DNA from 4 places in the Sphingobium yanoikuyae genome. Region 3 is predicted to be linked to each of the others. Evidence: riboswitches for the same ligand, from Rfam matches in the RefSeq annotation. Region 3 holds a riboswitch; each other region holds the start of a gene.

Region 1 (7,990 bases), 2.5 Mb from region 3:
GCAACGCCCTTGGCCCCCGCGCGACCGGTACGGCCGATGCGGTGGACATAGTCATCGGGATGCCAGGGTGCGTCGAAATTGAAGACGTGGCTGACGCCCTTGATGTCGAGGCCGCGGGCCGCGACGTCCGACGCCACCAGGATGTTCACGCTGCCATCGCGGAACCGCTCCAGTTCGGCGATACGCGATGCCTGGTCGATATCACCATGGATCTCGCCCGACTTGAAGCCGTGGCGCTGCAGGCTCTTATTCAGTTCGCGCACCGTCGTCTTGCGGTTGCAGAAGATCACCGCGCTCTGCACGTCTTCTGCTTCCAGCATCGCGCGCAGCGCTTCACGCTTCTTGCGCGAATCAACCTTCACCAGTCGCTGGGTGATGTTGGTCGACGCCGTTGCCGGGCGCGCCACCTCGATCGACTTGGGATTGTCCAGGAAACGATCGGCCAGCTTCTTGATGACCGGCGGCATGGTGGCAGAGAAGAGAAGTGTCTGGCGCTGCGCCGGCAGCTTGGTGCAGATTTCCTCGATATCCGGGATGAAGCCCATGTCGAGCATACGGTCGGCTTCGTCGATGACCAGCATGTTGCAGCCATTGAGCAGGATCTTGCCGCGCTGGAACAGGTCCATCAGGCGGCCCGGCGTCGCGATTAGAACGTCGACGCCCTTTTCCAGCGCCTTGATCTGGTCGCCCATCTGCACGCCGCCGATCAGCAGCGCCATGGAGAGCTTGTGATATTTGCCGTATTTCTCGAAATTTTCGGCCACCTGGGCGGCGAGTTCGCGGGTCGGCTCCAGGATCAGGCTGCGTGGCATCAGCGCACGGGCGCGGCCATGCGCCAGGATGTCGATCATCGGCAGCACGAAGCTGGCGGTCTTGCCCGTGCCCGTCTGCGCGATGCCGATGATGTCCTTCATCATCAACACCGGCGGGATCGCCTGCGCCTGGATCGGCGTGGGCGTGTCGTAACCCGCCTCGGTTACGGCCTTGAGCAATTCGTCGGAGAGGCCGAGATCGGCAAAAGTCATTCAAATGTCCGGGACAGGAGGTTGGCCGTCCTGCGCGTCCGCACGACGGAAATCGCGCGCGACTTGCGAAAATATCGCCATCTTGTCAAGGAAATCGCGCAGCATGCTGGCCAAACCAGCCGTTTTTCTGCCGATCAATCTTCGGCGTCCGCTTCCACCAGCCGCCTGAAGCTGTCGATCCCGCAGCTCGCGCCACTGCGGGCCTGCAACTCGTCCCGCCCCGAACAGAGCGATCCATCCTCGTCCGGCTCGACATAGAAGCCCGAATAGAAGCTGGCGGAATCACATCCCCGCTCCAGCCGCGCGCGGTAGCGATGCTTGTCCGCCAGGATCAGGTCGACCCCGTTGGACACCACGATGCTGGCCCCGCGAATCGATCGCAGCGCCACACAGCGCGGCCCCTTCTTCTCTTCCCAGCGCTCGTCGCTCTTGGGCACGACTCGCGTCGGCGCCCGCCCCTTGGCCATCGGAACACGAATGATCACGCGCTGCTCGATCGTCAGTTGCGCCCATTGCACCGGGTCGGCAGCAGGCGCTGCAAGCAGCATCAGGATGGTATGAACCAAGCGGAACCCCTTTTGGGAGTGGCAAGCTATCGGCCAACGGTTGAACCGTCGATGAATTCCGGGGCATAGCATGTCCCATGACAGAACAAGCCATAATCGCACAGGATGCCATCGATCGCTTCGTCGCCCTGCTCGGCCCCAAGGGCGTCATTACCGATGCCGACGATATCGCCCCCTGGGTCAGCGACTGGCGCGGCCGCTATCATGGAACGGCCCGCGCGATCTTGTCCCCGGCCACGACACGCGAAGTGGCCGGCTGCGTGGCGCTGGCAGCGGAACTGGGCATTGCCCTCGTCCCCCAGGGCGGAAACACGTCGATGGTCGGCGGCGCGACACCGCCAGCCGATGGATCGGCGCTGATCCTGTCACTGCGCCGCATGAACCAGATCCGCAGCCTGTCAGCCGACGACAATCTGGCAGTGTGCGAGGCCGGGGTCATCCTTTCCAACCTGCACGACGCTGCCGAAGCGGCCGGCCGTCGCTTTCCGCTCAGCCTGGGTGCCAAGGGATCAGCCACGATCGGCGGCCTCACTTCGACCAATGCCGGCGGCACCCAGGTGCTGCGCCACGGCACGATGCGCGCGCTGGTCGAGGGGATCGAGGCGGTGCTGCCCGACGGCAGCATCTTCGACGGGCTGGACGCACTCAAGAAGGATAATCGCGGATATGACATCAAGCAGTTGCTGATCGGCGCGGAAGGCACGCTGGGCGTCATCACCGCGGCCGCCCTGCGGCTGGTGCCCGGCATCGCCGCCCGCGCGGTCGGCTGGGTCGGCGTAAAGACGCCCGCCGACGCCCTCGCCCTGCTGCGCCTGGTCGAAGGCGAACTGGGTGACAGCGTCGAGGGGTTCGAGGTGATTGCCGACGATGGCCTTGGCCATGTCCTGTCCCATATTCCCGGCACACGCTGCCCGATCGAGACCCGCACGCCCTGGCATGTGCTGATTGAAGTCGACCATGGCGACATGCGCGAGCCCGGCCCGACCGAGCGACTGGAAGGCGCGCTCGGCCTGGCGCTGGAACGCGGCATCGCGATCGACGCCGCCATTGCCGCCAGCGAAGCGCAGGCGGAGGCCTTCTGGCGCATCCGCGAATCCCTGTCGGAATCCGAAAAGGCGCAGGGGCCCGCGCTGCAATATGACATCAGCGTGCCGGTGCCGCGCATGCCAGCCTTCATGCTGGAGGCTGCCGCCGCCGCCGAAGCAGCCTTCCCCGGCACGACCGCCTCTTCCTTCGGTCATCTGGGCGATGGCAATGTCCATTTCCATGTCCGCGCGCCCAGGGGCACCAGCGACGGTCCGGCCTGGATCGCGGCGCAGGGCCAGGCGATCAACGCCTTCGTCCATGACGCGGTGGTCGCCGCGGGCGGTTCCATCTCGGCCGAGCATGGCATTGGCCAGATGAAGCGCGCCGAACTCGGACGCCTCGCCAGCCCGGCCCGCATCCATGCCCTGCGCGCGATAAAGACAGCCTTCGATCCGGGCGGCATCATGAACCCCGACAAGCTCATCCCTCGCCCCGACGAGGGTTGAGCGCAGCATATCCACAAAGCGATTGCCTAGCGGGATAGCTCCGATTATCCCGTCACACCCATATTCGGATCAGCGACGCAAGCCTTGCGCGCTTTCTAACAGGACGGAACAACATCATGGCCAGCGCGCCCGCGAACAGCCTTCCCATCTTCTACAACGACCTGATCCCGCTCAGCACCGTCGATCATGCCGATTATCGCACCCAGCCGGTCGATGCCGCTCCGTTCCTGGTAACCCAGCACGCCGTGCCGCTGACCATCGACGAATTCGTCTCGGCCCAGCGTTTCGTGCCCATCATCTTCTCGGCGGGCCAGGATTCGGTGCCGCTCGCGCTGATGGGCCTCAACGAAGGCGTGAACGTCTTCGTCGATGACGAAGGCAAGCTGCGCGGCCCGGCCTATATCCCGGCCTATGTCCGCCGTTACCCCTGGATGCTGGCCAAGCTGCGTCCCGACAGCGACGAACTCTCGCTCTGCTTCGACCCGACCAGCAAGGCGATCGGCACCGAAGGCGACGGCCCGGTCCTGTTCGAAAATGGCCAGCCGACCGACGTGACCAAGGGCATCCTGAAGTTCTGCGAGGATTTCGAGCAGGCAGCCGCCCGCACCGGCCAGTTCATGAAGGATCTGGCCGAGATGGACCTGCTGATGGACGGCGAAGTCGCGATCCAGACCCCGAACAACGAGCAGCCCTTCGTCTATCGCGGCTTCCGCATGGTGAACGAGGAAAAGCTGCGCGACCTGCGCGGTGACCAGCTGCGCAAGATCAACCAGAACGGCCTGCTGCCGCTGATTCACGCCCATCTCTTCTCGCTGCAGTTGATGCGCGAGATCTTTGAAGGCCAGGTCAACCAGGGCAAGGGTCCGATCGCCGTACCGGCCGCGCCGGTGGCCGTGGAAGCCTGAAAGCCCGATTAACTCCGTTAATCGCAAATATATCGGTATAGGGCGGGGCTTGCTCTTGAAAGCAGCCTCGCCCTGCCCTATTTCTATTGCATGCGATGCACCTGCCCCCCTTTCGGGTGTGTCGTATAGGGCGCCTCCCCCTTGGAGGCGTCTCCTCCCTGAACCTGGCCACCCCGTGCATCGCATGGGGTGGTTTTTTATGGGCCGCAGTCGACGTAGGGGCCGCGAAAACTTTTCACCGCTTTCGCTTGACGCCATCGCCTCCCCTGCCTAAAGGCACGCCCCTGCCTGTCGCCCATGCGACATACGGCCCCTTCGTCTAGCGGTTAGGACGCGGCCCTCTCACGGCTGAAACACGGGTTCGATTCCCGTAGGGGTCACCAGCAAAATCAATGACTTAGTTGGCATTGAAGAACGCCGAGATCGCCAATTCTCCAATAAGCGATTCTTTTCCTCACACTCAGTGATCATCTGTGGACGCCGTCGGACGATCCTTGCCATGGATCAGTATAAATAAGGCTGAAACGAGGGTAACTCTAGCCATCCGATCTCAAGCAATGGTTGCCCGCTCGCTGCCCTCCTGAATGTACTCGAATTTCAAAAACTATCGCTGGTCTAGGAATGTCTGTCGCGACGCTACCCAGCTGATGAACGGCCTGGGTGACAGGCTGCGGTTCGGCAGATTCGGAGAGCCGAAGGCGAGGTAGCAACCGTTCGCCGGCGCATGATCCGTAAGGGCGGCGGCGTTGTTGAGCATCGCTATCTGCCGACGCATTACGTGCATTGATAATCGTTCGCAACAACTCATGTGCCGCTTGTTCATGACTGCTATCGGGGCGGTGTGTTCAGCACCTGAGCGTCAGGGACAGCCGCATACCGGCCGTCCAGGCATGACCAAATTCCACATTCCACGAATTTCTTGCTATCCTGTTCGATAGCCCATAGTTCCCAGCCCGTCCCCTAACGGGGGGCAAGATCGCGTTGGTGCTTCGAAAGAGGCTTAAAAGGGAACGCGGTGGAGGGGCACTGCCCCTGAAGCCGAGGCTGTCCCTGCAACTGTAAGCGGATAGCGCGATGCATATCGCGGCAGGCCAAGGATGCCTGTCGCAGCCACTGGGCCGGACGCTAACTCCTGCGAGGCCTGGGAAGGCCGTGCATCGTGCGATGACCCGTGAGCCAGGAGACCTGCCAGCGTCCGGTCGCTCTTGCCTTGGTCCAGGGGATGGCCGCGGCACGGTGTACTCCGTCTGAGCGACGAACTTGCGGCCAGGCCGCAACGGTGGGTTCCGCCGGTCGCTCGTTTGCGCCCGGTCTCCACCGCTGCGCCCGTGCGAGGAGACGTCCTCCTGCGCGGGAACCTGTCCGTTCGACTGGAAAACGCAACGGGGGTTACACATGAATACACGATCGCTTCTTTCCGGCCTGATCCGTTCCGGCGCATCATGTTGCGCACTGGCGGCAAGTGTCACCGCAACGCATGCTCAGGAGACCGCCGACGCCGCGCCCGATGGCACGGAGAACATCGTCGTCACGGCGCGCAAGGCCGGCGTCCTGCAACTTGGCCAGCAGGCCGATGCCTCCAGCCGCCTTGGCCTGACGCCTATGCAGACGCCCGCAAGCGTCGATGTCATCACCAAGGAGATGATCCGCAGTCTTGGTGACCGCACGGTCGTTGCGGCGGCGGCGCGCGCGCCGGGCCTGATCAACAATTCCTCGGCATTCGGCTATTCCCTGAGTTCGCGCGGGTTCACCGGCTACACCTCGGTGATGCAGCTCTATGACGGTATGCGGGTCTATACGACGACCACGCAGACCTTCCCCGCCGATCCCTGGATGGCCGAGCGCATCGAGGTGCTGCGCGGCGCAGCGTCCGTGCTCTATGGCGAAGGCGGCATCGGCGGCGCCATCAACGTTGTGCGCAAAAAGCCCAACACCGAAGAGTTCGAAGGTGAACTACGCCTCAGCGGCGGCTCTTTCGATACATATGCAGCGGCCGGCGGGATCGGCGGGCCAATCGGGGACAAGCTGTCCTACCGCGTGGATCTCAGCTACAACCGGTCGGACGGCTGGATGGAGCGCGGACGCTCCCGTAGTCTCGCCCTGTCGGCCGCGCTGCGCTACCAGGCCAGTGACGATCTGGTGCTGACCCTGACGCATGATCGCGCCGATCTAGATCCGACGATCTGGTACGGCACGCCGCTGCGTGATGGCAAGCTGGTGCGCAAAATCCGCAAGAAGAACTACAATATCGCCGACCGCTCGCTGCGCTTCGACGATGCCTGGACCCAGGCCAAGGCGGAATGGACGCCTTCAGACGGGGTGACGATCACCAACGTCGCCTATTACCTCACCGGCTTCAAGCACTGGCGCAATGCAGAAGGCTATGCCTGGTCCGGCGATCAGATCCGCCGGTCGAGCTATCTGGAAATCTTCTACAAGACCAAGCAGTGGGGCGACCGCTTCAACGCGGTTTTCGACCACACATTGCTGGGCATGGACCACCGCCTGAGCCTGGGCGGAGAGTATAACAGCGGATCGCTGCTGCGCACCGACAGTTCGCCCAATTCCCGATCCGACCTGGTGGATCCCTACGACTACGCGCCCGGCACGTTTCTGGATGGCGCCTTCGGCACCCGGTACAAGTATAAGACAGATGTGCAGCAATGGGCGCTGTTCGGCGAAAGCCGCCTCTCGCTGTCGGATCGACTGTCGCTGGTGACGGGCCTGCGCTACGATCGCCCGAAGACCGAGCGCCACGATGCGCTCGATCCGACCGCCGACTACACCGCGCGCTATCCCAGTACCAGTTGGCGTGCGGGGCTGGTCTACAATCCCACGGACACGATCTCGCTTTACGCGCAATATTCCGCGGCCGCCGATCCGGTGACGGCGTTCCTCACCGCGACGCTGGCACAAACCAGCTTCGATGTATCCACCGGGCGGCAATGGGAAGCGGGTGCCAAGGCAACCTTCCTCGACGGGCGCGGCGAATTCACGCTGTCGGGCTATCGCATCGTCAAGAAGAAGATCCTGACCCGCTCCGCCAATGATCCCACGGTGTCTGTGCAGGTCGGCCAGCAATCGTCCTACGGCGTCGAGGCATCGTTCGGACTGGCCGTGACCAAGTCCTTCAGCATCCTGGCCAACGGCACGATCCTGAACGCGCAATATGACGACTTCGACGAACTTGTCGGCACGGAGCTTGTCAGCCGCAACGGCAACATGCCGATCGGCGTTGCCGAAAAGGCAGCCAATCTGTGGCTTTCTTGGCGGCCGGTGCAACCGCTGCACCTCGACACCGGCCTGCGCCATGTCGGCAAGCGCTATTCGGACGCCGCCAATACCCGTCGCATTCCGGCCTATACGCTCGTCGATGCTTCGGCGCGCTACGACCTGGGAAAGAAGACGAGCGTGACGCTCAACCTGCGCAATGTCTTCGACCGGATCTACGTCCAGAACAGCTATTCCACCTCGCAGTGGGTGCTGGGTGAGCCGCGCAGCGTCGCGGTGACGTTCGAGCAGCGGTTCTGATCGTGCCGGCGAGGCAGGAGCCGGGCTGGCGCACCATCGCGCCGCGCGTGCTGGCATCGACGGTCGGCACCTATGGTCTGTGTTATGCGTGGATTTGCGCGGCGGTACGCCTGCTGCCGATGGATGCGGTTGACGCCAACATCCTTGCGACCTGCCTCGCCTTCATATTGTTCGTTGCGGTGATCCTTCGCGCCTTCGCGGTGCGCAGCGTCACGCGGATCTGGGGCGAACTGCTGGTGGGCACGGCCCTCCCCTTCGCCCTGATGCTGGGGGTCGCCAGATGAAGGATAGCCTGCGCCAATCCATGGGCTGGTTCCATACATGGTGTGGGCTGCTGTTCGGCTGGGTTTTGTTTGGCATCCTGCTGACCGGATCGCTGGCGGTGTTCTATACCGAGATCAACCTCTGGACCACGCCCGAACTGCGCTCTC
Region 2 (7,990 bases), 960 kb from region 3:
AGCCCGGTTCATCCGCACAGGCTGCTGCAAAGGCTGAAGCAGATGGGCGGCTATTACAACATGCAGCGCCAGACGCTGGCCGGGCTGCTGGCGGGGAAGGATCAGGGGCTCAAGGACCGCATCGACTGGGGCGCGATGCGCATGGACCCGACCGATATTTCCGACGTCACCGGCGCCACCTACAGCTATCTGGTGAACGGCATGGGCACGGCCGAAAACTGGACCGGCCTGTTCGCGCCGGGCGAGAGGGTGCGGCTGCGCATCATCAACGCGTCGGCGATGACCAATTTCAATGTTCGCCTGCCCGGCCTGCCGATGACCGTCGTCCAGTGCGACGGGCAGGATGTCCAGCCGGTCGAGACCGACGAGTTCCAGATCGGCATTGCCGAAACCTATGATGTGATCGTCCAGCCCGGCGAGGCGAAGCCCTATGCCCTGATTGCCGAGGCGATCGACCGGTCGGGCCTGGTCCGCGCCACGCTGGCGCCGCAGGTCGGCATGGTCGCCCCCGTGCCGGCCCGGCGCGCCCGGCCGCTGCTGGGCATGAAGGACATGGGCATGGACATGGGCGGCATGGATATGGGCCATGGCGGCGTGATCGACCTCAGCCAGCCGGCCAATGACGCCATGAGCGGGCATAGCATGAAGATGCGCGACAAGTCGGTCGCGCCGGGCGTGAAAATGGGGCCGGGCGTCGCCACCCTGTCGCCGATGCCGGCCGATCGCACCGCTGACCGGCCGACGGGGCTGGAGGATGTCGACCATCGGGTGCTGACCTATGCCGATCTGCGGTCGCTGACGCCGAACACGGACCTGCGCACCCCGACCCGGTCGCTCGACATTCATCTGACCGCGAACATGGAACGATACATGTGGTCGTTCGACGGGGTGAAGCTGTCGGAAGGGGCGGAGCCGATCGCCTTCCGCCATATGGAACGGGTGCGCGTGACCCTGATCAACGACACGATGATGCCGCATCCCATCCATCTGCACGGCCATTTCTTCGAACTGGTGACCGGCGAGGCGGCGCATAATCCGCGCAAGCATACGGTGAATGTGCTGCCGGGCGGCAAGGTCAGCTTCGACCTTACCGCCGATGCGCTGGGTGACTGGGCGTTCCACTGCCATATGCTGATGCACATGCATGCCGGGATGATGCGGGTCGTGACGGTCCGCCATGGGGAGGACGCGGCATGAGGAGGGTCGCGCTTCTGATGCTCGCCGCCGCCGCGCCGGTGCAGGCCCAGACGATGGACCATAGCCAGATGGACCATAGCCAGATGGATCATGGGGCAATGGGTCATGAGATGCCGGCTGCCGACGCCGCCATCCCGCAAGGCACGCCGCCGACAGTGCCGACCGATCATGCCGCCGACGCGCTCTATGACCCCGCTGCCATGGCCCGCGCCCGCGCGGCGATGATCGCGGAAGGGGGCGGCATGACCTATTCGCAATGGATGCTCGATCGGCTGGAATATCGCGCCGGCAAGGGCGCTGATGGCTATGCCTGGGAGGGCGAAGGCTGGATCGGCGGCGACATCAACCGCTTCGCGGTCAAGAGCGAGGGTGAGGGGACGGTCGGCGGATCGCTCGAACGGGCCGAGGTGCAGGCGCTCTACAGCCGGGCGATCGACCCCTGGTTCAACCTGCAGGCGGGCGTGCGGCAGGATTTCGGCGAAGGGCCGGACCGCAGCTATGCGGTGATCGGCATCGACGGCCTGGCGCCTTACTGGTTCGAGGTCGGGGCCGAAGCCTTCCTGTCGACCAGGGGCGACGCCCATCTGCGGCTGGAGGCGAGCTATGACCAGCGCATCACCCAGCGGCTGATCCTGCAGCCCGCTGCCGAGTTCAATCTGGCGGCGCAGGCCGTGCCCGAACTGGGGATCGGCGCCGGCCCGTCCGATATCGAGCTGGGGCTGCGGCTGCGCTACGAGATCGCCCGCGAATTTGCGCCCTATGTCGGCGTCAATTGGGAACGCAAGCTGGGCGATACGGCCGATTATGCCCGTGCCGCCGGCGATAAGCCGTCGGCCACCAGCCTGGTGATCGGCCTGCGCGCCTGGTTCTGAGAGGCGCTTGCAGCCCGCCCGATATTCGATTATCGATCCCGCCGATCCCGCGCCGCACGGCATGGGATCATGATCGCGCCGGTGTCCCGAAAGGGGCTTAATAGGGAATGCGGTGCGGACGGGTGACTGTCCAAATCCGCAGCTGTCCCTGCAACTGTAAGCGGTGAGCGCGATGTACATGTGCGGACGGCAGAATGACCGATCCGCCAGCCACTGGGCCGGACGCTAAATCCTGCGAGGCCTGGGAAGGCCGTGCATCAAGCGATGACCCGTGAGCCAGGAGACCTGCCGGCGTCTGGTCGCTCTTGCCTTGGTCCAGGGGATGGCCGCGGCACGGTAACTTCCGTCTGAGCGACGAACGAGCGGCTGGGGCCGCTGCGACGACGCGCGTCGGTTGCCCTTGGGCGCCCGGCCGGCGCGTGTGTCGGACGTTCGCGCGCGTGCCGCTCGTGAAGGTTGCCCCCGCCCGTCGAACGCGGCGCCGGATGGGGGAATAAATGAAGTCCAATATCGTTTCACGGGCCGCGCTGGCCCTTTCGCTTGCCATCGCATCGCCGGCTCTGGCCGACGAAGGGGAAGGCGACAGCATCGTCGTCACCGGCACCAGCCTGGAAGAGACGCTGCCGCAGCAGCTGTCGCGCTATGGCCATGCCATCGAGATCGTCACCGACACGCAGATCCGCGATGCCGCCGCGATCGACACCGCCCGCGCGCTCGAAGCGGTGCCGGGCCTGTTCATCCGGTCGCAGTCCGGGCCGTTCAGCTATGTCGACATCGCGCTGCAGGGTTCGCGCACCAAGGATGTGCTGTGGACGATGGACGGCATCCGCCTCAACAACCGCCTCTATGGCGGCACGTCGCCCAACGACACCATGGCCGCCAGCATGATCGAGCGGATCGAGGTGCTGAAAGGGGGCGAAAGCCTGTTCTACGGCACCCAGGCCGCGGCCGGCGTGATCAATGTCGTCACCCGCGATTTCAGCGACGATCTGGGCGGCCAGGTCAATGCCAGCCTCGACAGCTTTGCCGGGACCAGCCTGGACGGCTATGTTCGCGGCGCGATCGGCCAGCATCGCTTCGTGGTCTGGGCCAATCGCAGCCAGTCGGACGGCTATCGTCCCTATGACGTGATGCAGCCCAGCGCGACCGATCGCGCGCGCGGCTATGATCTCTGGTCGGCGGGCATCAAATATCAATATGATATCGCGTCGGACCTGCGCCTGAACGCCCTCTACCAGCATACCAAGGCCGATCTCGACAATATCAGCGCGACGCGGACCAAGGAAAGCCGCAACGACCGCAATGAGGAAGTGGCCAGCCTGCGGCTCGACTATACCGGCGAGGATGGGGTGCAATTCTTCCTCAAGGGCTATTTCCACGACTGGAAGACCGCCTATGTCCAGATCCGAAACCCCGTGCCCGCCGGCCCGCCGCAGGTCATCTATCCGGCCGGCACCTTCTGGGGCTATCAGGATTATGGCGGCAGCGCGGTGGTGCAGCTCAACATGCTGCGCGGCATCGACACGCTGATCGGCTATGATTTCCAGAGCTTCAACGGCCGCGACGACGTCCTGCTGATCGCGCCGACCGATGAACAGGTCCATGCCGGCATCTTCCAGCTGCGCACCAATGACGAATTGTCGAGCAAGGCGCGGATCGCCGCGGGCCTGCGCTACAACAAGGCGAAGGGATCGGAAAAGACGATCTGGAACGTGTCGGGCCGCTATGATGTCAGCGACGCGCTGTTCGTGGAGGCCAATGGCGGCACCTCCTTCGTGCTGCCCGACGCCTCGCAGCTTTATGGCAATGATCCCTGTTGCGAGGTCGGCAACCCGAACCTGAAGCCCGAGGAGAGCCTGAACCTCAACGCCGCGCTGGGCGGCGCGCTGGCCGGCGGAGCGATCCGGTGGAAAGCGACCTATTTCAACCGGCGCATCACCGACCTGATCGACACGACCTATGATGATCCGGCCTTTCCCGACGGCACCTATATCAACGTTCGCGACAAGGTGCGGGCCAGGGGTGCCGAGCTGGAGCTGAACGCCGACCTGAGCGGCGGTTGGGGTCTGTCTGCCAGCTACACATATTCGCGTGTTCGCAATCAGGGCAGTTCGGTGCAGCGCGATCGCAACCCGGAACAATATGGCCGCGCCGCGATCGTCTATGCGCCGCAGACCGGCCGCTTCGGCGCCAATCTGTCGGCCAATTGGGTGGGCGATGTCTGGTCGACCGCATCGGGCTTTGGCCGGATGAACTATGGCAATTATGCCGTGGTCGATGCGGGCGCCCATCTGTGGCTGGACCAGGCGCGGCGCAACCGGTTCGGCATCAATGTCGAAAATCTGTTCGACCGGGATTATGCCACGACCGGCTACCGCTCGGCGGTCAGCGATGCGGGCGTATTGGACGGCAGCAACAGCCGCTTCCTCTATTTCTACCGGGGCGTGCCGCGCACGCTGCGGGTCAGCTATGGCCTGAGCTTCTGACCATGTTGCGGCCGGTCCTGCTGCTGCATCGCTGGCTGGGCATCCTCATCGGCGCCGTCATGACGCTGTGGTGCCTGTCCGGCTTCGTGATGCTTTATGTCGACTATCCGCGCCTGACACCGGCCGCGCAGCTTGGGGGGCTCACGCCCCTCACCCTGTCGGCCGGGCAAGCGGGCACACTGCCCGACACCATGATGCTGTCCGCCGCCCGGATCGAGATGATGGCGGGGCGGCCTGTATTGCGCGTGACGCCCGCGCTCGATCCGACGCGGACCATCCCGCAGATGCGGGTATCCGCCGGCACCCATGACTGGGCGTCGGGGAAACCGGTCGAGCAGGTCGATCCGCAAAATATCCACAGGATCGCGACCGAGTTCGGCCGCAACAGCGCCATTGCCGGCCCGCCGGAGCGGGTCGCCCGGACCGAGATGGACCAGTGGACGGTCCAGACCTTTCGCCGCAACGCGCCGCTCTATCGTGTCGATTATGCCGATGCGGCGGGCACGCAGGCCTATGTCTCGGGCAAGAGTGGGGAGGTGGTGCAGCTGACTACCCGCTTCCAGCGCTTCTGGGGCTGGCTCGGCGCGGTGCCGCACTGGCTCTATCCCACGATCCTGCGGCAGGATGGCGCGCTGTGGAGCCAGGTCGTCATCTGGACCTCGCTGATCGGCTGCTTCCTGACGATCACCGGCCTGTGGGTCGGCATCGCCCGGCTGCGCCGTCGCCGCGACGGCAGCATCGGATCGCCCTATCGCGGCCTGTGGTGGTGGCATCATATGGCCGGGCTGTTCTTCGGCATAGTGACGCTGACCTGGGTGGCGAGTGGGCTGCTGTCGATGAACCCCTGGGGCCTGCTGGACAGCGAGGCGATGATGATCCAGCGCCAGCGGCTGAACGGTGACTTCGCCTGGGGCGATGCGCGCCGGGCGATCGCGGCGCTGCCGGCCTTGCCGCAGGGAAGCGTCCGGCTGGAGGTGGTGCCCGTTGCCGGTGCCGTTCATCTGGTGGCGATCGATCGGGCGGGCAAGGCGCAGCGCTTCGACGCTGCCGGACGATCCGCTGCTTTGTCCGAAGCGGGCCTGCGCGCGGCGCTCCAGGATGGACCGTCGATCGGCTCGATCGTCCTGCTGCGGCAGGAAGACGCCTATTATTATGGCCATAAGGCCAGCGTCGCCCTGCCGGTGTGGCGCGTCATCCTGGCCGATGACCAGGCGACCCGCCTCTATGTCGATCCCGCGTCGGGCCGCCTGATCCGCGCCTTCGACCGCAATGGCCGCGCCTTCCGCTGGCTGCAGGACGGGCTGCACCGGCTCGACTTCCCGCTGCTGCGCACCCGTCCCTGGTGGGATCTGATCGTCCTGCCGCTGCTCGCCATGGTCACGCTCGTTTGCGGGACGGGGACATGGATGGGCCTTTCCAAGCTGCGGCGCGACCTGCGCCGTGTCCGCAATCGCCGGCGGCGCGCCTGCGCCGTGCGGCCCCTGATCGGAGAAACCGCATGACCGCCACCCCTTTGCAGGCGTCGCTTCGGCGACGCAGCGTGCCGCTGATCGCGGCGCTCGTCCTTGCCAATCTGGCCGTCTGGGGCTGGGCCTTCGCCCTGTTCGGCGACCGACCGGTGATGATGGGCACGGCCCTGCTCGCCTGGGGCCTTGGCCTGCGCCATGCGGTCGATGCCGATCATATCGCCGCGATCGACAATGTGACGCGCAAGCTGATGCAGGACGGGCAGCGGCCGCTGACCGTGGGCCTGTGGTTCGCGATCGGCCATAGCGCGATCGTGCTGATCGCCGCGCTGGGCCTCGCCTATGCGGTCAGTGCGCTGGCCGGGCTGGAGCGGTTCCGCGCTGCCGGCGGCGTGGTGGCGACGCTGATTTCCGCCACCTTCCTGTTCGCCATCGCGATCATGAACCTCGTGATCCTGCGCCAGGTCTGGGCGACCTTCCGCCGGGTGCAGGCGGGCGGCAGCTATGTCGAGGCGGATCTCGACATGTTGACCGGCGGGCGCGGGCCGCTATCGCGCCTGTTCCGTCCGGTCTTCCGCCTGATCTCGCGCCCCTGGCAGATGGCGCCGCTCGGCTTCCTCTTTGGCCTGGGCTTCGACACCGCGACCGAAGTGGCGATATTGGGCCTGTCCGCCGCGCAGGCGAGCGACGGTTTCGCGCTCGGCCCGGTGCTGGTCCTGCCCCTGCTGTTCGCGGCCGGCATGGCGCTGGTCGATACGGTCGACGGCATGCTGATGATGGGCGCCTATCAATGGGCGTTCGTGAAGCCGCTGCGCAAGCTCTACTATAATATCGTCATCACCGCTTTGTCGGCGGCGGTGGCGATCGGCATCGGCACGATCGAGACGCTGGCGCTGCTCGGCGACAAGCTGGGCCTCTCCGGCGGCATCTGGGATGTCGCCGCCACGCTGGGCGAGCATTTCAACGATCTGGGCTTCGCGATCATCGGCCTGTTCATCGCCTGCTGGATCGCCAGCGCGCTCTTCTATCGCTGGAAGGGCTATGACGCGATCGAACTGACCCCGGCGGGCGAGGTGCGGGCTTAACTCAAACCGTTCGCTTCGAGCCTGTCGAGAAGCCTATGCGCAGCGTTTCTCGACAAGCTCGAAACGAACGGGGGAGGAGTAGTGGTCCGGCTCAGCCTTCGCGCGCGACCTGGAAGCCGGCGAAGGACTGGCTCACCGGCATCAGTTCCAGCGTGTTGATGTTGAGATGCGCGGGCTGGTTCGCGACCCAGAGCAGGGTGGCGGCGATGTCATCCGCGGTCATCGGATTGGCATTGCCGTAAAGCGTGTCGGACGCCTGCTGGCTGCCGGTGCGGACCAGGGTGAATTCGGTCTCGACCATGCCCGGTTCGATCGAGGTGACGCGCACGCCGGTGCCGTGCAGGTCCGACCGCAGGCCGAGCGAAAATTGGCGCACGAACGCCTTGGTGCCGCCATAGACATTGCCGCCGGTGTAGGGATAGGTCGCCGCCACCGAGCTCAGATTGATGATCCCGCCCTTGCGCGCGACCAGACCGGGCAACAGCTTGTGGGTGACGGTGACGAGGCCGGTGATGTTGGTCTCGATCATCTGCTGCCACTGGGCGAGGTCGGCCGACTGGGCTGGCGCGGTGCCGAGCGCCAGGCCGGCATTGTTGACCAGCATGTCGATGCCACGAAAGCCTTCGGGCAGGCTGGCCAGCGCCGCGTCGATCGCGGCTTCGTCGCGCATGTCGAATATCAGCGGGCAGAAGGCGTCGCCGATTTCGGCGGCCAGCTTTTCCAGCCGATCGGCGCGGCGGCCGGTGCCGATCACCTGCCAGCCATCGGCGGCAAAGGCGCGGACGGCGGCTTCGCCAATGCCGGCGGTGGCGCCGGTGATGAGGACGGTCTTGGTCATGGGGCGCTCCTGTCTTTTGTCGTCAGCCCAATAGCGAGGTCAGGCT
Region 3 (7,990 bases):
ATCATGCCGGGTCGCGTCGGTGATCTGGCTGGTGGCCCGCTCCCGCTCGGCATCGACATGATCGGCCAGTGTCGCGCGCAGCGCCGGCGTGCGCACCCGGACGAAGCGCCAGGGCTGGCTGTTGCCGACCGACGGCGCCAGTTGCGCCAGCTTCAGTAGCTCCAGCACCATCGCCTCGTCCAGCGGATCGGTGCGAAAATGGCGCACGTCGCGGCGCCAGGTCAGCAGGTCGGTCAGCGTCGCACAGAAATCGGGATCGAAGGCCTGCATCAATATTCGATGCCGGCCTGCGCCTTCACCCCGCTGCGGAAGGGATGCTTGATCATGGTCATTTCGGTCACCAGGTCGGCCGCCTCGATCAGCGCCTCGGGTGCGTTGCGGCCGGTGACGACGACATGTTTCATCTCTTCCTTGCCGGTCAGCACCGACAGCACCTCGTCCAGCGGCAGATAGTCGTAGCGCAGCACGATATTCAGTTCGTCAGCCAGCACCATCGCATAGTCGGGGTCGGCGACCATACGCTTCACCTCGTCCCACGCTTCGCGGGCCAGCGCGATGTCGCGGCTGCGGTCCTGGGTGTTCCAGGTGAAGCCCTCGCCCATCGGCTTGAACTCGACCTGATCGGGGAAAGCATCGAACACCGCCTTCTCGCCGGTGGTCATCGCGCCCTTCACGAACTGGACCACGCCGACCTTCTTGCCATGGCCGATCATGCGGACGACCATGCCCAGCGCCGCCGTGGTCTTGCCCTTGCCCTTGCCGGTATGGACGATCAGCAGGCCCTTTTCCTGGGTCTTGGTCGCCATGATCTTGTCATGGGCGGCCTGCTTCTTCTTCATCTTTTCCGCATGCTGTTCGTCGGTGCGTTCGACCATCGTCACTCTCCTGCAAGCTGGGCGAGCAGCATGCCCGCGCTGTTCGATCTGGTTTGCCACAGGCCGCGTTCCAGCGCCTCGCTCAGCCGGGCAGCGGTCTCGCGCAGGGCGGCGGGATTGGCGTCGGCCATGAAGGCGCGCACGGCCTCATCCTCGATGAAGGCGGCGTGGACGGCGTCGAAATGATGGTCGCGCACCGCATGGGTGGTGGCGGCGAAGGCGAAGAGATAGTCGACCGAGGCGGCGATCTCGAACGCGCCCTTATAGCCATGGCGCATGACGCCAGCGATCCATTTGGGGTTGGTGACGCGGGCGCGGACGATGCGGCCGATCTCATCCTCCAGCGTGCGGATCACCGGCCGCTCCGGGCGGCTATGGTCATTATGATAGCTGAGCGGCCTCGTGCCCTTCAGATGTTCGATGGCGGCGGCGATGCCGCCCTCGAACTGATAATAATCGTCGCTGTCGAGCAGGTCATGCTCGCGATTATCCTGATTCTGGACGACCGCGTCGGCCTGGGCCAGGCGGGTGGCGAACAGGCTGCGTTCGCTGTCACCCTCCACCCCCGCGCCATAGGCATAGCCGCCCCAGTCGAGATAGACGTTCGCCAGATCGGCGCGGCTGTGCCAGATCTTCTCGTCGATCATCGCCTGCAGTCCCGCGCCATAGGCGCCGGGTTTCGATCCGAACACGCGGGCACCAGCGCGGCGCGCGGCCTCCGCCGCATCGGCACCATCCGCCACCAGCGCCGCCTGCTCGGCGCGATGCCGGGCGGCGGCGGGATTATCCTCGTCCGGCTCATCGAGTGCCATCACCGCGCGGGCGGCGCTGTCGATCAGGTCGATCTGTTCGGGGAAGGCGTCGCGGAAGAAGCCGGAGACGCGCAATGTCACGTCCACGCGCGGCCGGCCCAGCTCGGCCAGGGTCATCATCTCGAAGCCGACGACCCGCCCCGAACTCCATTCCCAGCGCGGCCGCACCCCCATCAGCGCCAGCGCCTGCGCAATATCGTCGCCGCCGGTGCGCATGTTCGCCGTGCCCCAGGCGGACAGGGCGATGGCGCGGGGATAGTCGCCCTCGCGCTGGAGATAATCGTCGACCAGCAATTGCGCTGATCGCTGGCCCAGATCCCAGGCGACAGCGGTCGGCACGGCGCGGGTATCGACCGAGAAGAAATTGCGCCCGGTCGGCAGCACGTCGGGCCGCCCGCGCGTCGGCGCGCCCGATGGTCCCGGCAGCACGAACCGTCCGTCGAGCCCGGCCAGCAAGGCCGCCGCCTCCCGCGGGCCACAGGCATCGACACGCGGCGCCAGATCATCGGCGATCGCCGCCAGCACGGCGGCGCTGGCCGGGCCGACCGGCGCCGCGCCATCGACCAGCGCCGCCGCCAGCAGTTCCAGCCGCTCGACCATGTCGCCATGGGTGCGCCAAGGGTCTGTGGATAAGTCCACCAGCACCGCTGGGCGCGGCCCCTGCCACGGCGCGCCCAGCACGCAATCGAGGGGATCGAAGCCCAGGCCCAGATCATCGGCCAACGCGCGCAGCAACGACGCCTGCCCCGGATGATCCAGGCCGCGCGGCGTGCGCGCCAGCGCGATCAGCAGGTCGCGCCGCAGCCGCCCCTGCGGCGAAGCGGTGAAGACATGCAGCCCGTCGCGGATCTGCAATTCCTTCAGCTCACACAGATAATTGTCGATCGCGGCGAGCGCGTCGTCATCGTCGCCGGCGGCGCCCGCATCCTTGTCCAGCCCCTGGCTGCGGGCGAGGTCGATGATATCGCGGCGCAGCCGGTCGAGCCGGCGCGGGTCCATGCCGGCGGCGAGATAATATTCGTCCACCAGCGCTTCGAGCTGCTTGAGCGGCCCATAGCTTTCCGCGCGGGTCAACGGCGGGGTCAGATGGTCGAGGATGACGGCGCCGATGCGGCGCTTGGCCTGCGTCCCCTCGCCCGGATCGTTGACGATGAAGGGATAGAGTTGCGGCACCGGCCCGGTGCAAATTTCGGGGAAGCAATCGGCCGAAAGCGACACCGCCTTGCCCGGCAGCCATTCCAGATTGCCATGCTTGCCGACATGGACCAGCGCCTGCGCACCGAAATCCTGCGCCAGCCAGACATGGAAAGCGAGATAGGCGTGGGGCGGCGGCAGCGCCGGGTCATGATAGCTGCTCTTGGGATCGATATTATAGCCGCGCGCCGGCTGCACCGCGATCGCGACATGGCCGAAACGATGGACCGCAAGGCGAAAGGCGCCGTCCCGCACGAAGGGATCGGCCTCCGGCGCCCCCCAGCGATCGACCATGGCGTCACGCGCGCTGTCGGGCAGAGCGGCCAAGGCAGCGCGATAGATATCGAGCGACAGGCTGACCTCGCCCAGCCGATCGATCGACGCCCGGTCATTGGTGACGCCGCCGGTCATCAGCCGCATCAGCGCAGCGCCCTCGCGCGGCGCGTCGCCGATCGCATAGCCGGCGTCGCCCAGCCGGCACAGGATGGCGGCGGCGCTGGCCGGCGTGTCGAGGCCGACGCCATTGCCGATCCGCCCGTCGCGATTGGGATAATTGGCCAGCACCAATGCGATCCGGCGCTCGGCAGGCGGCGTGCGGCGCAGCGCTGCCCAGTTGCGCGCCAGATCGGCGACGAAGGCGACCCGGTCGGGTGCCACGCGCGGCACGACGATGCCGCACTGGGTGCGTTCATCGAACCGCTCGGCGGCCTTGAAGGCGACGGCGCGGGTGAAGAGGCGGCCGTCCACTTCGGGCAGGGCGACATTCATCGCCAGGTCGCGCGGGCCAAGGCCACGGGCCGACCCGCGCCAGCTGCCTTCCTCGACCCCGGCAAAGGCGGTCTGCAGGATCGGGCAGTCGGCCTGTTCCAAGATGCCCGGCACGCGCGGCTCGGACGAAGAGGAGGCGGCAAAGCTGGTCGCATTGACGATAATGTCGGGCGCGATGCCGGCCAGCAGCCCGCCGAGCCAGTCGCGCACGAACGGTTCGCGCAGCGCGCGGACATGGACGGCGGCGACATTGAAGCCGCGCGCGCCAAGCGCTGCGACCATCGCATCGACCGCGCTCAGCGTGCCGGCGACCACCAGCGCGCGATAGAAGATCAGCAGCGCCACCGGCCGCCCCTCGGTCCATGTCGCGCGCAGTTCGGCCACGCCGGGCCGGTCATGGCCGGGCAGATAGAGGCCCGCGTCGGCGATCGGCAGCGGATGGTCTGGCTCGCCCGCATCCGCGCCGATCAGCCGCGCGGCGCAGCGCAGGAAGGAGAGCGCATTGGCGGTGCCGCCCTGACGCAGATAGTCACGCAACTGTTCGCGCATCGCCGCGGGCACGGTGGAGGCCAGATCCAGCGCCGGGTCGCCCTCCCGCCCGTCGGCGATCGCGGCGAAGGCGATGCCCCGCTCGCGCGCGACCTGCGCAATCTCGTCCACGCCATAGGGCCAGTAGCTCTTGCCGCCGAGCAGGATGACGCAGACGAAGCGCGCCTTGGCGATCACCTTCTCGACATAGAGATCGACCGAATAGGGATGCTTGAGCTGCAGCAGATTGGCCAGCCGCACGCTCGGCGCATCATCGGGCAGGCGCGCGGCAGCAGCGGCGAAACAGGCCAGGTCGCTGTCCGCCACGGTCAGGATGACGATCTCGCCGGGCGGCTGATCGAGGTCGATCGCCTCCTCGCCGTCGCTGATCGTTCCCGGCGTGGCGGACAGAAGATGCATCAGCCGAGCACGGCCTGGATGTCGGCCTCGATCGCGGCGCGGTCCAGCCCCTTCTGGCCGATCACCACCAGCTGGGTACGACGCGCTTCTTGCGGTTGCCAGGGGCGGTCGAAGAAATGCTGGATGCGCGGGCCGACCGCCTGCACGACGAGGCGCATCGGCTTGCCCGCGACCGCGACCATGCCCTTGACGCGCAGCACGTCGTGGGTGGCGATCAGCGCGGACAGCGCCTGCACCAGCGTGTCGGGATCGGCAACCGCATCGCCGCTGACGACGAAGCTGTCGAAATCATCATGGTCATGATCCTCGCCCTCCGCCTCATGGTGCGAGGGGCGGGCGTCGAGATCATCCTCGGCCGCGGCGACGATGCCCAGCAGCGCACCGATGTCGACCGCGCCATGGGCAGCGCGGACGATCTTCACGCCGGGCCGCGTTTCGGCATCAACCTGCGCCTCGACCGCCGCCAGCGTGTCGGCATCGACCAGGTCGCTCTTGTTCAGCACCACCATGTCGGCGCAGGCGAGCTGATCCTCGAACAATTCCTCCAGTGGGCTGTCATGGTCCAGATTGGGGTCGGCGGCGCGCGCCGCGGCCAGCGCCGCCTCGTCGGTGGCGAAGCGGCCGGCAGCGACCGCATCGGCGTCGATCAGCGCGACGACGCCGTCCACCGTGGCGCGGGTGCGGATGTCGGGCCATTGGAAGGCCTTGACCAGCGGCTTGGGCAGGGCCAGCCCCGAGGTTTCGATGATGATATGGTCGGGCGGACTCGGCCGGTCGAGCAGGGCGGTCATGGTCGGCAGGAAATCGTCGGCCACGGTGCAGCAGATGCAGCCATTGGCCAGTTCGACGATATCCTCTTCGGGGCAGGCAGCATCGTTGCAGCCCTTCACCAGTTCGCCGTCGACGCCGACATCGCCAAATTCGTTGATGATGAGGGCGAGGCGGCGCCCCTTCGCATTTTCCAGCAGATGGCGGATCAGCGTGGTCTTGCCCGCGCCCAGGAAGCCGGTGATGACGGTGGTCGGAATCTTGGCAGATGCAGTGTTGGCCATGACAAATACTCGCGCGCCGGAGCAACCGGGGCGGGAGCGAACCGGGCGCGCACGCACGGCCGGCCGGCATCGCGGACGGGCGCTTGTTCGCCCGCAGATGCGTGACCGCGCGGCTCCAGCCGCCAACCTGTCGCTCAGACGGAACACCGTGCCCCGGCCATCCCCTGGACCAAAGCAAGAGCGACCAAAACGCCGGCAGGTCTCCTGGCTTGCGGGTCATAGCGGGAGGAACGGCCTTCCCAGGCCTCGCAGGATTTAGCGTCCGGCCCAGTGGCTGCCCTCCCGGCTGGGGAGGGCGCTGTTCATCACGCTCGCCGCTCACAGTTGCAGGGACAGCTGCGGACTTGGATGCCATGGCATCCGCACCGCCTTCCCATTTTAAGCCCCCGTGGGGGCACCGGCGCGATCATGTCGGGACGATGCGAAGCGCCGTCCCTGGGCCGGTTCCTAGTCGCTTTGGGCAGCGGTGACAATCCAGCCATCGGCGATGGCGAGCGGCCAGGGCCTAAGACGCTGGCCGACGCAGGGCCCACCGACGCAGACGCCATCGTCGCGGCGGAAAATGGCGCCGTGCCAGCTGCATCGGATATGACTGCCATCCGGGGTCAGATAATCGTCCAGCTGCTGCGCCAGCGGCAGGCCGGCATGGGGGCATTGGTCCACAAAGCCGGCGACCTGATCGCCGGTGCGCACGGCAAAGCCATGGAAGCGGCCGGCCCGCATCTGCAGCACGAAATTGCGCGCCTTGCCGTCGGCGAACTGCTCGATCGGGCAAAGGCGCACGCCCGCCGGCGTCGCGAACAGGCGCGTGTCAGTGTCACTCATATGTCGGCGTCGGGCTGGCGATCGGGGTGCGCGGCGGCAAAGGCGGGGAGCGCGCATGCCGCCGCGTCCACGGCGCACAGCCGCGGAAAGGGCGTCAGGTCGACGCCGAAGCGCCGGGCATTGTAGAGCTGGGGCACGATATGGCAGTCGGCGAAACTCGGGCTGTCGCCAAAGGCATGGGTGCCGCCGTGAAGGGCGACCAGTGTTTCGAGCGCGGCCAGCCCCTCGCCGGTCCAGCGCGCGATCCAGGCGCGGACCTGATCCTCGCTGGCACCAAAATCCTGCCGCAGCGCCTGCAACACGCGCAGATTGCCGAGTGGATGAATGTCGCAGGCAATGATGCCGGCCATGGCACGGACGATCGCGGCATCGCCGGGATCGGCGGGCAGCAAGGGCGGCTGCGGCCAGCGGGCCTCGATCCATTCCAGTATCGCGCCGCTCTGCGTCAGCACGCTGTCGCCATCGACCAGCGCGGGCACCAGCCCCTGCGGCGCCAGCGCCCGATAGTTGGGCGCGCGCTGCGCACCGCTGCGCAGGTCATGAGTGACCTGTGCATAGTCGACGCCCTTCGAGGCCAGCGCGATCCGCACGCGATAGCTCGCGCTCGATCGCCAATAGCCATGGAGGGTGAGGTCGCTCATCGCGCCGGCACGATCATCGCGCGGCATTCGCCAAAGCCGATCGACACATAGCCGGGGGCCGACGCGGTGGCGCGCAATGTCACCTCGTCGCCATCCTCCAGGAAGCAGCGCGTCTCGCCCGATGGCAGACTGATCGGCTCGCGCCCGCCGCTGCTGATCTCCATCAGGCTGCCATAGCCCTCGCGCGTAGGGGCGGAGATGGTGCCGCTGCCCAGCAAGTCGCCGGGCATCAGGTTGCAGCCATTGGACGCATGATGGGTGACGATCTGGCTGACGGTCCAGTACATGTTGCTCGCCGGCCCCTGGCTCAGCCGCATCGGTGGCTGGCCCGCGTCGCGCATCGCCTGGGTGGAGAGATAGACTTCCAAGGTCAGCGCCAGCGCGCCATGGGCCTGGTCGTCGGCATCACTGAGGTAAGGCAGCGGCGCGGGATCGCCCTGCGGCCGGGGCGGCTGGGCGATGCGGAACGGTGCCAGCGCCTCGGGCGTCACTACCCAGGGCGAAATGGTCGAATGGAAATTCTTGGCGAGGAAGGGCCCGAGCGGCTGATATTCCCACGCCTGAAAATCGCGCGCCGACCAGTCGTTGAGCAGGCAGAAGCCGGCGACATGATCGGCCGCCTCGCTGATGGGGATCGGGCTACCCAGATCATTGCCGGCGCCGATCCACACACCCAGTTCCAGCTCATAGTCGAGCCGGGCGGTCGGGCCGACCACCGGCACATCGGCTTCGGGCGGCTTGCGCTGGCCGCGCGGACGGACCAGCGGATCGCCCGACGGGCGGATCGAGGACGCCCGGCCATGATAGCCGATCGGCACATATTTATAATTGGGCAGCAGCGGATTGTCGGGCCGGAACTGGCGGCCGATATTGTT
Region 4 (7,990 bases), 620 kb from region 3:
ATAGATGGTGAGGCCGCCGAAGAAGAGGATCAGCAGCGCCGAGAGCCACAGCATCGGCGAGACCCGGCCGAGCTTCACCTTGGAGATGATGACGGCGATGACGATCGCGGCCATGAAGGCGGCGGTGCCGAAGCTCATGGCGGTGATCGGGTTGCCCGCACCCCAGAACCAGCCCGCGCCCTTGTAGCTCAGGAAAAAGACCAGCAGCGGCCCGAAATCGAGCGCGAGGCTGAGGCTGCCGCCATGGGCGGGCTTCTTGGCGTCAGCGGGCATAGGCCGTCCCCGCGATCGCGCGTGCCATGTCGCCGGCATCGAACGGGCGCAGATCCTCGATCTTTTCGCCCACGCCGATGGCGTGGATCGGCAGGCGATATTTCTCCGCCGCCGCGACCAGCACGCCGCCGCGCGCGGTGCCGTCGAGCTTGGTCATGACCAGGCCGGTGACCTGTGCGGTTTCCTTGAAGACTTCGATCTGGTTCAACGCATTCTGTCCCGTGGTGGCATCAAGGACCAGGACAACGTCGTGCGGGGCGGCCGGGTTCAATCGGCCGAGCACGCGGCGCACCTTGGCCAGTTCGTCCATCAGTTCGGTCTTGTTCTGCAGGCGGCCGGCGGTGTCGACGATCAGCACGTCGATGCCGGTGGCCGTCGCCTGCTTGACCGCGTCGAACACGATGCCAGCCGCGTCGCCGCCTTCCTTGCCAGCGACGATGGGCACGCCGAGGCGTTCTGCCCAGACCTTCAACTGGCCGATCGCGGCCGCGCGGAACGTGTCGCCCGCCGCCAGCATCACGCCATAATCCTGTTCCAGGAAATTATTGGCGAGCTTGGCGATGGTGGTGGTCTTGCCCGATCCGTTGACGCCGATCACCAGGATCACCTGCGGGCGCGGAAAGGCTTCGATCTCCAGCGGGCGGGCGACCGGGGCCAGCACCTTCTCGATCTCCTCCGCGATGATCTCGCGCAGATATTCCTCGGTCAGTTCCTTGTTGTAGCGCCCTTCGGCCAGGCGATCACGAACCCGGCCGGCCATGGCCGGGCCGAGATCGGACATGATCAGGGCTTCCTCAATCTCGTCGAGGGTTTGGTCGTCGAGTGCGGCCTTGGTGAAAAGGCCGGTCAGATTCTCGCCGAGCTTGTCGGATGTGCGCTTGAGGCCGCCGAAGAGGCGGTCGCGCCAGCTGGTGCCGGTGTCAGTCATTATTGCGCCTCTTGCGCGATCAGCGCGCCATTCTCAAGGCCGCTGATGCGGGCCGCGACGATCGTGGAGGGGGGCTGGGGCGTGGTGAAGCGCACCGGCGCGAAATTTTCCGCATGGCCCGACAGGCCATTGCGTTCGACCAGCACCGACTGGCGGGTGCCGACCAGGCGGGCAAGCCAGGCGTCGCGCTGCGCCGCGCAGGCGTCGCGCAGCAGCGCGGCGCGCGCCTTGATGGTGGCGCGATCCAGCTGGGGCATGCGCGCGGCCGGCGTGCCGGTGCGCGGCGAATAGGGGAAGATATGGCCATGGACGATGTCGCAATCGGCTACCAGCGCCAGGCTGTTGGCGAACATGGCCTCATCCTCGGTCGGGAAGCCGGCGATGATGTCGGCGCCTATGCTGATGTCCGGGCGGGCGGCCTTCACCCGCTCGACGATCCGCACGGCATCGGCGCGGGCATGGCGGCGCTTCATGCGCTTGAGGATCATGTCGTCGCCGGCCTGTAGCGAGAGATGCAGATGCGGCATCATGCGCGGCTCATGGGCGATGAGGTCGAACAGCCGCTCGTCAATCTCGACACTGTCGATCGAGGAGAGGCGCAGCCGGGGCAGGTCCGGGACATGGCGCAGCAGCCGTTCGACAAGCTGGCCGAGCGAGGGGCTGCCCGGCAGGTCGGGGCCATAGCTGGTGACGTCGACGCCGGTCAGCACGATCTCGCCATAGCCCGCATCGACCAGCTGCTTCGCCTTGTCGATCACCGCGCCGGCGGGCACGGAGCGGCTGTTCCCCCGGCCATAGGGGATGATGCAGAAGGTGCAGCGGTGATCGCAGCCATTCTGCACCTCCAGGAAGGCGCGGGCATGTTCGGCAAAGGCGCTGGCCATGTGCGGCGCGGTGTCGCGCACGGCCATGATGTCGGAGACGTTGACCTTATCCGCTACCGGAACGAAGGCGGCGGCCTCCAGCTTCTCCCGGTTGCCGATCACGCCGTCCACTTCCGCCATGGCGGCGAAGGTCTGGGGTTCGGTCTGGGCAGCGCAGCCGGTGACCAGGATGCGGGCGTCGGGGCGGTCTCGCCTGGCGCGGCGGATCGCCTGCCGGGTCTGGCGCACGGCCTCGGCGGTCACGGCGCAGCTGTTGACGACGATCAGGTCGTCCTGTGCGCCGGCCATCTCCCGGCCAACTATCTCACGAATAGCTTCGCTTTCCGCGATGTTGAGCCGGCAGCCCAGGGTGATGATGTCGGGACCGGGCACGGTCAGAAGCGGTCCCAGTCCGCCTCGCCGTCGAACACATGGGTGGCGGGGCCGGTCATGCGGATCGTGCCGCCCGGTGCCCAGTCGATCTCCAGGTCGCCGCCCGGCAGGCTGACGGTCACTGGCCCGGCCATCAGCTTGCGGCGGATCGCCGCGACGGCGGTGGCGCAGGCGCCGGTGCCGCAGGCGCGGGTCAGGCCGGCGCCGCGTTCCCAGACGATCAGGCGCAGATGCTGCGGGCCGACGACCTGCGCGAAATTGACGTTCACGCGGGCGGGGAAGAGCGGGTCATGCTCGATCAGCGGGCCGAGGCGCTCGAAATCCACCGCGTCCAGATCCTCGACGAAGAAGATCACATGCGGGTTGCCGACATTGACGGCGGCCGGCGCGGGCAGGTCTTCCCAACTCGCGCTCATGGTCAGCGTGTCCATCGGATAAGCGAGCGGGATCGCGTCCCAGTCGAAGCGGGGCGCGCCCATGTCGACGCTGGCGCCGCCGTCCACGCCCTTGGCGTCGAGCAGCCCGGCCCTGGTCCGGATCAGCACGTCCTTGCCGACGAACAGTGGCACGCAGCGGGTGGCATTGCCGCAGGCTTCCACTTCCGAACCGTCGGAATTGAAGATCAGCATCGACACGTCGGCCTGGTCGCCGGTCTCGGCATCGCCGATGACGATCAACTGGTCACAGCCGATGCCGGCATGGCGATCGGCAATGGCGCGGGCGCGCGCTTCCGTCATCGCGACCGGCGCCTGGCGCGCGTCGATCACGACGAAATCATTGCCCAGACCATGCATCTTGGAAAAGCGGCTCATCATGGCGCCGCATTTAGTGCGGGACGGGGCAAAAGACCAGCGGTCAGGCGTTCTGGCCGCCGATGATGGCTGCATAATCCTGCGGATCGACATTGGCACCGGAGATGACGAGGGCGGTGGCGCCGTTGGTGGGCGGGGCGAGGCCGGCGAGCATGGCGGCGAGGGCGACCGCGCCGCCCGGTTCGACCACCAGCTTGAGCGTGGTGAAGGCGAAGCGCATCGCGTCGCGCACCTGATCGTCGCTGACGACGAGGCCGCCCGCGAGCAGGGTGTGGTTGATCGGGAAGGTCAGCGCGCCGGGGCTGGGCGCCAGCAGGGCGTCGCAGATGCTGCGCGCGTCGGGCGAGACGCTTTCGCGCGTGCCGCTGGCGAGCGAGCGGGCGGTATCGTCAAAGCCTGCGGGTTCGACCGCATAGACGCTGATGTCGGGGCGGGCGGCTTTGACTGCCGTCGCCGTGCCTGCGACCAGCCCGCCGCCACCGCAACAGACGAGGATTTGCGTGAGGTCGGCGCCAGCGGCCTGCGCCTGCTCCAATATTTCGAGGCCGATCGTGCCCTGGCCGGCGATGATGAAGGGATCGTCGAAGGAGGGAACCAGCGTCGCGCCGCGTTCGGTGGCAAGGGCGGTGGCGATTTCCTCACGGCTCTGGGTGAAGCGGTCATAGGGGACGACCTCAGCCCCCATCGCACGCGTGTTGGCGGTCTTGATCGCCGGGGCATCGGCCGGCATCACGATCGTGGCGGGAATGCCGAGCAGGCGGGCGGCGAAGGCGACGCCCTGGGCATGGTTGCCCGAGGACCAGGCGACGACGCCCGCCGCCCGTTCCGCCGCATCGAGGCGGGCGAGGCGGTTATAGGCGCCGCGAAACTTGAACGATCCGCTATGCTGGGCGCCCTCAAACTTCACCAGCACCCGCCGGCCGCAATGATCGTTGAGTGCGGCATTCTCGATCAGCGGGGTACGGACCGCCGCCGGCGCGATCAGCCGCGCGGCATCGGCGACGTCGGCGGCGGTGATGGCAAGCGAATCGGTCATGTGGCGTCTCCCGGTAAGTGGCCCCTGCATAGCCGCCCGCCGGCGCCGCGCAACGATCCGCCGGGGCGATCCTGGCCCGCTTGGCAGGGCTTGTGCTTTGGCTTATGGGGGCCGCGCGCCGGGGCGGTCAAAAGCCCCGGACGCGCATGATCGCGCCGGTGCCCGCAAGGGCTGAAAACGGGAATGCGGTGCGGGGGGCGCAGCCCTTCCAAATCCGCGGCTGTCCCTGCAACTGTAAGCGGTGAGCGCGATGCGCAGGGTTCCCAAGCTCTTCAAAAGGGGAGGGCCGGAACCGGCCACTGGACCGACAGGTCCGGGAAGGCTGGCGCATCGCTGCCCTGACCCGCGAGCCAGGAGACCTGCCGGCGTCTGGTCGCTCTTGCCCTGGCCCAGGGGATGGCCATGGCGCGGTGTTTCCGTCGAGCGACGCCCATGGCGGCCGGGGCCGCATCGGTGCGTGGGGTGGGGCGCTGGCGTCTTCCCGATCCTCACGCAGCGACCGCTTGTGCGGACGCCCCGGTTCCAAATCGACGGACGCCGGGGGACGATAAAATGAAGATGTTGGGGATTTCGCTGATCGCGCTGCTGGCCGCTACGCCGGCACTGGCCCAGGATCTGGCACAGGATGACGATATCGTCGTCACCGCTTCGGGCATTGCGCAGCCGCGCGACGAGGTCGGCCAGGCGATCACGGTGATCGATGCCGACACGATCAGAACGCGCCAGGCGGTCGATGTCGTCGACCTGCTCGCCACCACGCCGGGCGTCCGTTTCAGCCGCAACGGCTCCACCGGCGGCGTGACCGGCGTGTCGCTGCGCGGCGCTGAGACGACCCAGACGCTGGTGCTGATCGACGGGGTCAAGGTCAACGACCCGAGCGGCATCGGCGACGGCTATGATTTCGGCCATTTGCTGACCGGCAATATCCGCCGGATCGAAGTGCTGCGCGGCTCCAACTCGGTGGTCTATGGCAGCCAGGCGATCGGCGGCGTGGTCAATGTGATGACCGGCGCGCCCAGCGAGGGTTTCGAGGTTAACGCCTCGGCCGACTATGGCTATAGCGATACGCTGAACGCCAAGGCCGATGTGTCGGGCACGCATGGCGCGGTGTCGGGCGGCGTCGGCGTCGCCTATTTCAACACCGACGGCATCTCCTCGGTCGGCCGGTCGTTCGGCGGCGTGGAGAAGGATGGCTATGAGAATATCGCCACTAACGCCAAGCTGAAGATCGCTTTCACCGACAGCCTAAGCCTCGACCTGCGCGGCTATTATATCCATGCCGATCTCGACTATGACAGCTTCTTCGGCGCGCCGGCCGACAGCAGCGACGTCAGCAAGCTGGACCAATATGTCGGCTATGCCGGGATCAACCTGGCGCTGCTCGACGGCAAGCTGACCAACCGCGCTGCCGTCACCTGGCTGCGCAACGATCGCGACTATTATTTCGTGCGCGGCACCGACCCGGACTATGGCTATTCGGGCACCAACCTGCGCTTCGAATATGAGGGCGTCTATGCCCCGGTCGACCAGGCCAAGCTGATCTTCGGCTATGAGCATGAGCGGCCGGACTATGATTATTTCGGCTTTGGCAGCACCGACAGCGCAAAGGCGAATATCGACAGCGTCTATGCGCTGGCGGTGATGAAGCCGCTCACCGGCCTCGCCGTCACCGGCGGGTTGCGCCATGACGATCATAGCCAGTTCGGCGGCGCGACCACCTTTGGCGCCAACGCCAATTACACGCCGAACGCCGGCGCGACCAATATCCGCCTCTCCTATGGCGAGGGGTTCAAGGCGCCGTCCCTCTATCAACTCTACGACACCTATAGCGGCAACAGCGCGCTGCGGCCGGAGCGGTCGAAAAGCTATGATATCGGCTTCGACCAGAGCCTGGACGGGGACCGGGCCGTGCTGTCGCTGACCGCCTTCCGGCGCGATACCCGCAACCAGATCAATTATGACTATGCGACCTACACCTATGGCAATCTCGACCGGACCCGCGCCAAGGGCGTGGAAGCGACGCTGACGCTGAAGCCGGTCGAGGCCCTGACGGTGGCGGCCTCCTACTCCTATGTCGATGCGCGCGATCGGTCGGGCGGGGCCACCGACGGCAATCGCCTGCCGCGCCGCGCCGCCAATGCGGTCAGTGTGTCGGCCGATTATCTCTGGGCCTTCGGCCTGTCGACCGGCGCGACGCTGACCATGGTCGGCGACAGCTATGACGACACGGCCAACACCCGCCGGCTCGACGGCTATGCGCTGGCCGGGCTGCGCGCGTCCTTCCCCGTGGGCGACCATCTGGAAGTCTATGGCCGGATCGACAATCTGTTCGATGCGGATTACGCCACGGCCTATGGCTATGGCACCTATGGCCGGTCGGCCTATGGCGGCGTGCGTGTCCGCTTCTAAGGGGCGGCGGCATCCCCTGTTGCTGCCGGGGCTGATCGCCCTGCTGCTCGTCGCGGCTATCTCGTCGGTCGCGCTGGGATCGGTGACGATCGCGCCGGCCCGCATCCTGGCGGTGCTGGCCGGCGGCGGCGACATGGTGGCGCGGGCGATCATCATCGACCTGCGCCTGCCGCGCATGGCGATCGGCCTGCTGGTCGGCGCCATGCTGGGCCTGTCGGGCGCGGCATTGCAGGGCTATTTGCGCAATCCGCTGGCCGAACCCGCCGTGCTGGGCGTGTCCAATGCGGCGGCGCTGGGCGCGGTGATCGCGCTTTATTTCGGCCTGTCCGAACTGCACCCGATGGCGTTGCCGCTGCTGGCGATCGTCACCGCGCTGGCGGCGATCGGCGCGCTGTTTCTGCTGGCGGGACCATCGGAAAGCCCGTTGACGCTGATCCTGGCAGGGATCGCGGTCGCGACGCTGGCGGGGGCGGGGATCAGCCTGGCGCTCAACCTGTCGCCCAATCCCTTTGCCGCGATGGAGATCATGAGCTGGCTGATGGGCAGCCTGGAAAATCGCAGCATCGACCATCTGTTGCTGGCGCTGCCCTGCATCGCGGTCGGCGCGGCGCTGCTGCTCTATGACGGGCGCGCGCTCGACGCGCTGACCTTGGGCGAGGATGGCGCGCGGGCGCTGGGCGTCGACCTGTCGCGGGCGCGGCTGCGGCTGATGGCGGGGGTGGCGATCGGTGTCGGCGGCGCGGTGGCGGTGACCGGATCGATCGGTTTCGTCGGTCTGATCGTGCCGCATCTGGTGCGGCCGCTGACCGATCGGTCGCCCTCCGCGCTGCTGTTGCCATCCATGCTGGGTGGCGCGGTGCTGCTGACCTTGGCCGATATCGGCGTGCGCATCATCCCGACCAGCAGCGAACTGAAACTGGGCGTGCTGACCGCGATCCTGGGCGTGCCGGTCTTCCTCATTCACCTGATGCGGGAGCGGCGGCTATGGTGACCCTGTCGACCGAGCAACTGGACGTCCGGCTGAGCCGCCATCTGGCGGTGCGCGGCGTCGACCTGACCATGGCGCCGGGCCAGTTGATCGGCGTGATCGGCCCCAATGGCGCGGGCAAGTCGACCTTGGTGCGGGCGCTGCTGGGGCTGGTGAAGCCGGCCGCCGGACGCGCGCTGCTGGACGGCACGCCGATCGAGCGGCTGTCGCGCGAGGCGGTCGCGCGGTCCATCGCCTATCTGCCGCAGGGCCAGACATTGCACTGGCCCCTGGCGGTCGAGCGGCTGG

Evidence for each region. Region 3 has a riboswitch for cobalamin ahead of cobW (cobalamin biosynthesis protein CobW). Riboswitches for the same ligand answer to the same signal wherever they lie in the genome.
Region 1: another riboswitch for cobalamin. It lies ahead of HH800_RS10930 (TonB-dependent receptor); the one in region 3 lies ahead of cobW (cobalamin biosynthesis protein CobW).
Region 2: another riboswitch for cobalamin. It lies ahead of HH800_RS17820 (TonB-dependent receptor plug domain-containing protein); the one in region 3 lies ahead of cobW (cobalamin biosynthesis protein CobW).
Region 4: another riboswitch for cobalamin. It lies ahead of HH800_RS00365 (TonB-dependent receptor plug domain-containing protein); the one in region 3 lies ahead of cobW (cobalamin biosynthesis protein CobW).

Annotation. Positions count from the first base shown of each region.
Region 1 covers NZ_CP053021.1:2,199,306-2,207,295, forward strand. Annotated here, with positions in the region: gene HH800_RS10905 (DEAD/DEAH box helicase) at 1-1,025, opposite strand, end outside; gene HH800_RS10910 (hypothetical protein) at 1,160-1,591, opposite strand; gene HH800_RS10915 (FAD-binding oxidoreductase) at 1,669-3,123, shown strand; gene HH800_RS10920 (SapC family protein) at 3,240-4,028, shown strand; tRNA gene HH800_RS10925 (tRNA-Glu) at 4,337-4,411, shown strand; cobalamin riboswitch at 4,994-5,236, shown strand; gene HH800_RS10930 (TonB-dependent receptor) at 5,424-7,559, shown strand; gene HH800_RS10935 (iron transporter) at 7,562-7,843, shown strand; gene HH800_RS10940 (PepSY-associated TM helix domain-containing protein) at 7,840-7,990, shown strand, end outside.
Region 2 covers NZ_CP053021.1:3,719,386-3,727,375, reverse strand. Annotated here, with positions in the region: gene HH800_RS17830 (copper resistance system multicopper oxidase) at 1-1,197, shown strand, start outside; gene HH800_RS17825 (copper resistance protein B) at 1,194-2,069, shown strand; cobalamin riboswitch at 2,132-2,377, shown strand; gene HH800_RS17820 (TonB-dependent receptor plug domain-containing protein) at 2,567-4,555, shown strand; gene HH800_RS17815 (peptidase) at 4,558-6,057, shown strand; gene HH800_RS17810 (HoxN/HupN/NixA family nickel/cobalt transporter) at 6,054-7,106, shown strand; gene HH800_RS17805 (SDR family NAD(P)-dependent oxidoreductase) at 7,198-7,944, opposite strand; gene HH800_RS17800 (efflux transporter outer membrane subunit) at 7,984-7,990, opposite strand, start outside.
Region 3 covers NZ_CP053021.1:4,674,520-4,682,509, reverse strand. Annotated here, with positions in the region: gene bluB (5,6-dimethylbenzimidazole synthase) at 1-270, opposite strand, end outside; gene cobO (cob(I)yrinic acid a,c-diamide adenosyltransferase) at 270-875, opposite strand; gene cobN (cobaltochelatase subunit CobN) at 878-4,597, opposite strand; gene cobW (cobalamin biosynthesis protein CobW) at 4,597-5,649, opposite strand; cobalamin riboswitch at 5,826-6,066, opposite strand; gene HH800_RS22535 (Rieske (2Fe-2S) protein) at 6,097-6,474, opposite strand; gene maiA (maleylacetoacetate isomerase) at 6,471-7,115, opposite strand; gene fahA (fumarylacetoacetase) at 7,112-7,990, opposite strand, start outside.
Region 4 covers NZ_CP053021.1:62,664-70,653, forward strand. Annotated here, with positions in the region: gene ispZ (septation protein IspZ) at 1-273, opposite strand, end outside; gene ftsY (signal recognition particle-docking protein FtsY) at 263-1,201, opposite strand; gene mtaB (tRNA (N(6)-L-threonylcarbamoyladenosine(37)-C(2))-methylthiotransferase MtaB) at 1,201-2,457, opposite strand; gene dapF (diaminopimelate epimerase) at 2,460-3,272, opposite strand; gene HH800_RS00360 (threonine ammonia-lyase) at 3,313-4,305, opposite strand; cobalamin riboswitch at 4,445-4,687, shown strand; gene HH800_RS00365 (TonB-dependent receptor plug domain-containing protein) at 4,858-6,714, shown strand; gene HH800_RS00370 (FecCD family ABC transporter permease) at 6,701-7,705, shown strand; gene HH800_RS00375 (ABC transporter ATP-binding protein) at 7,699-7,990, shown strand, end outside.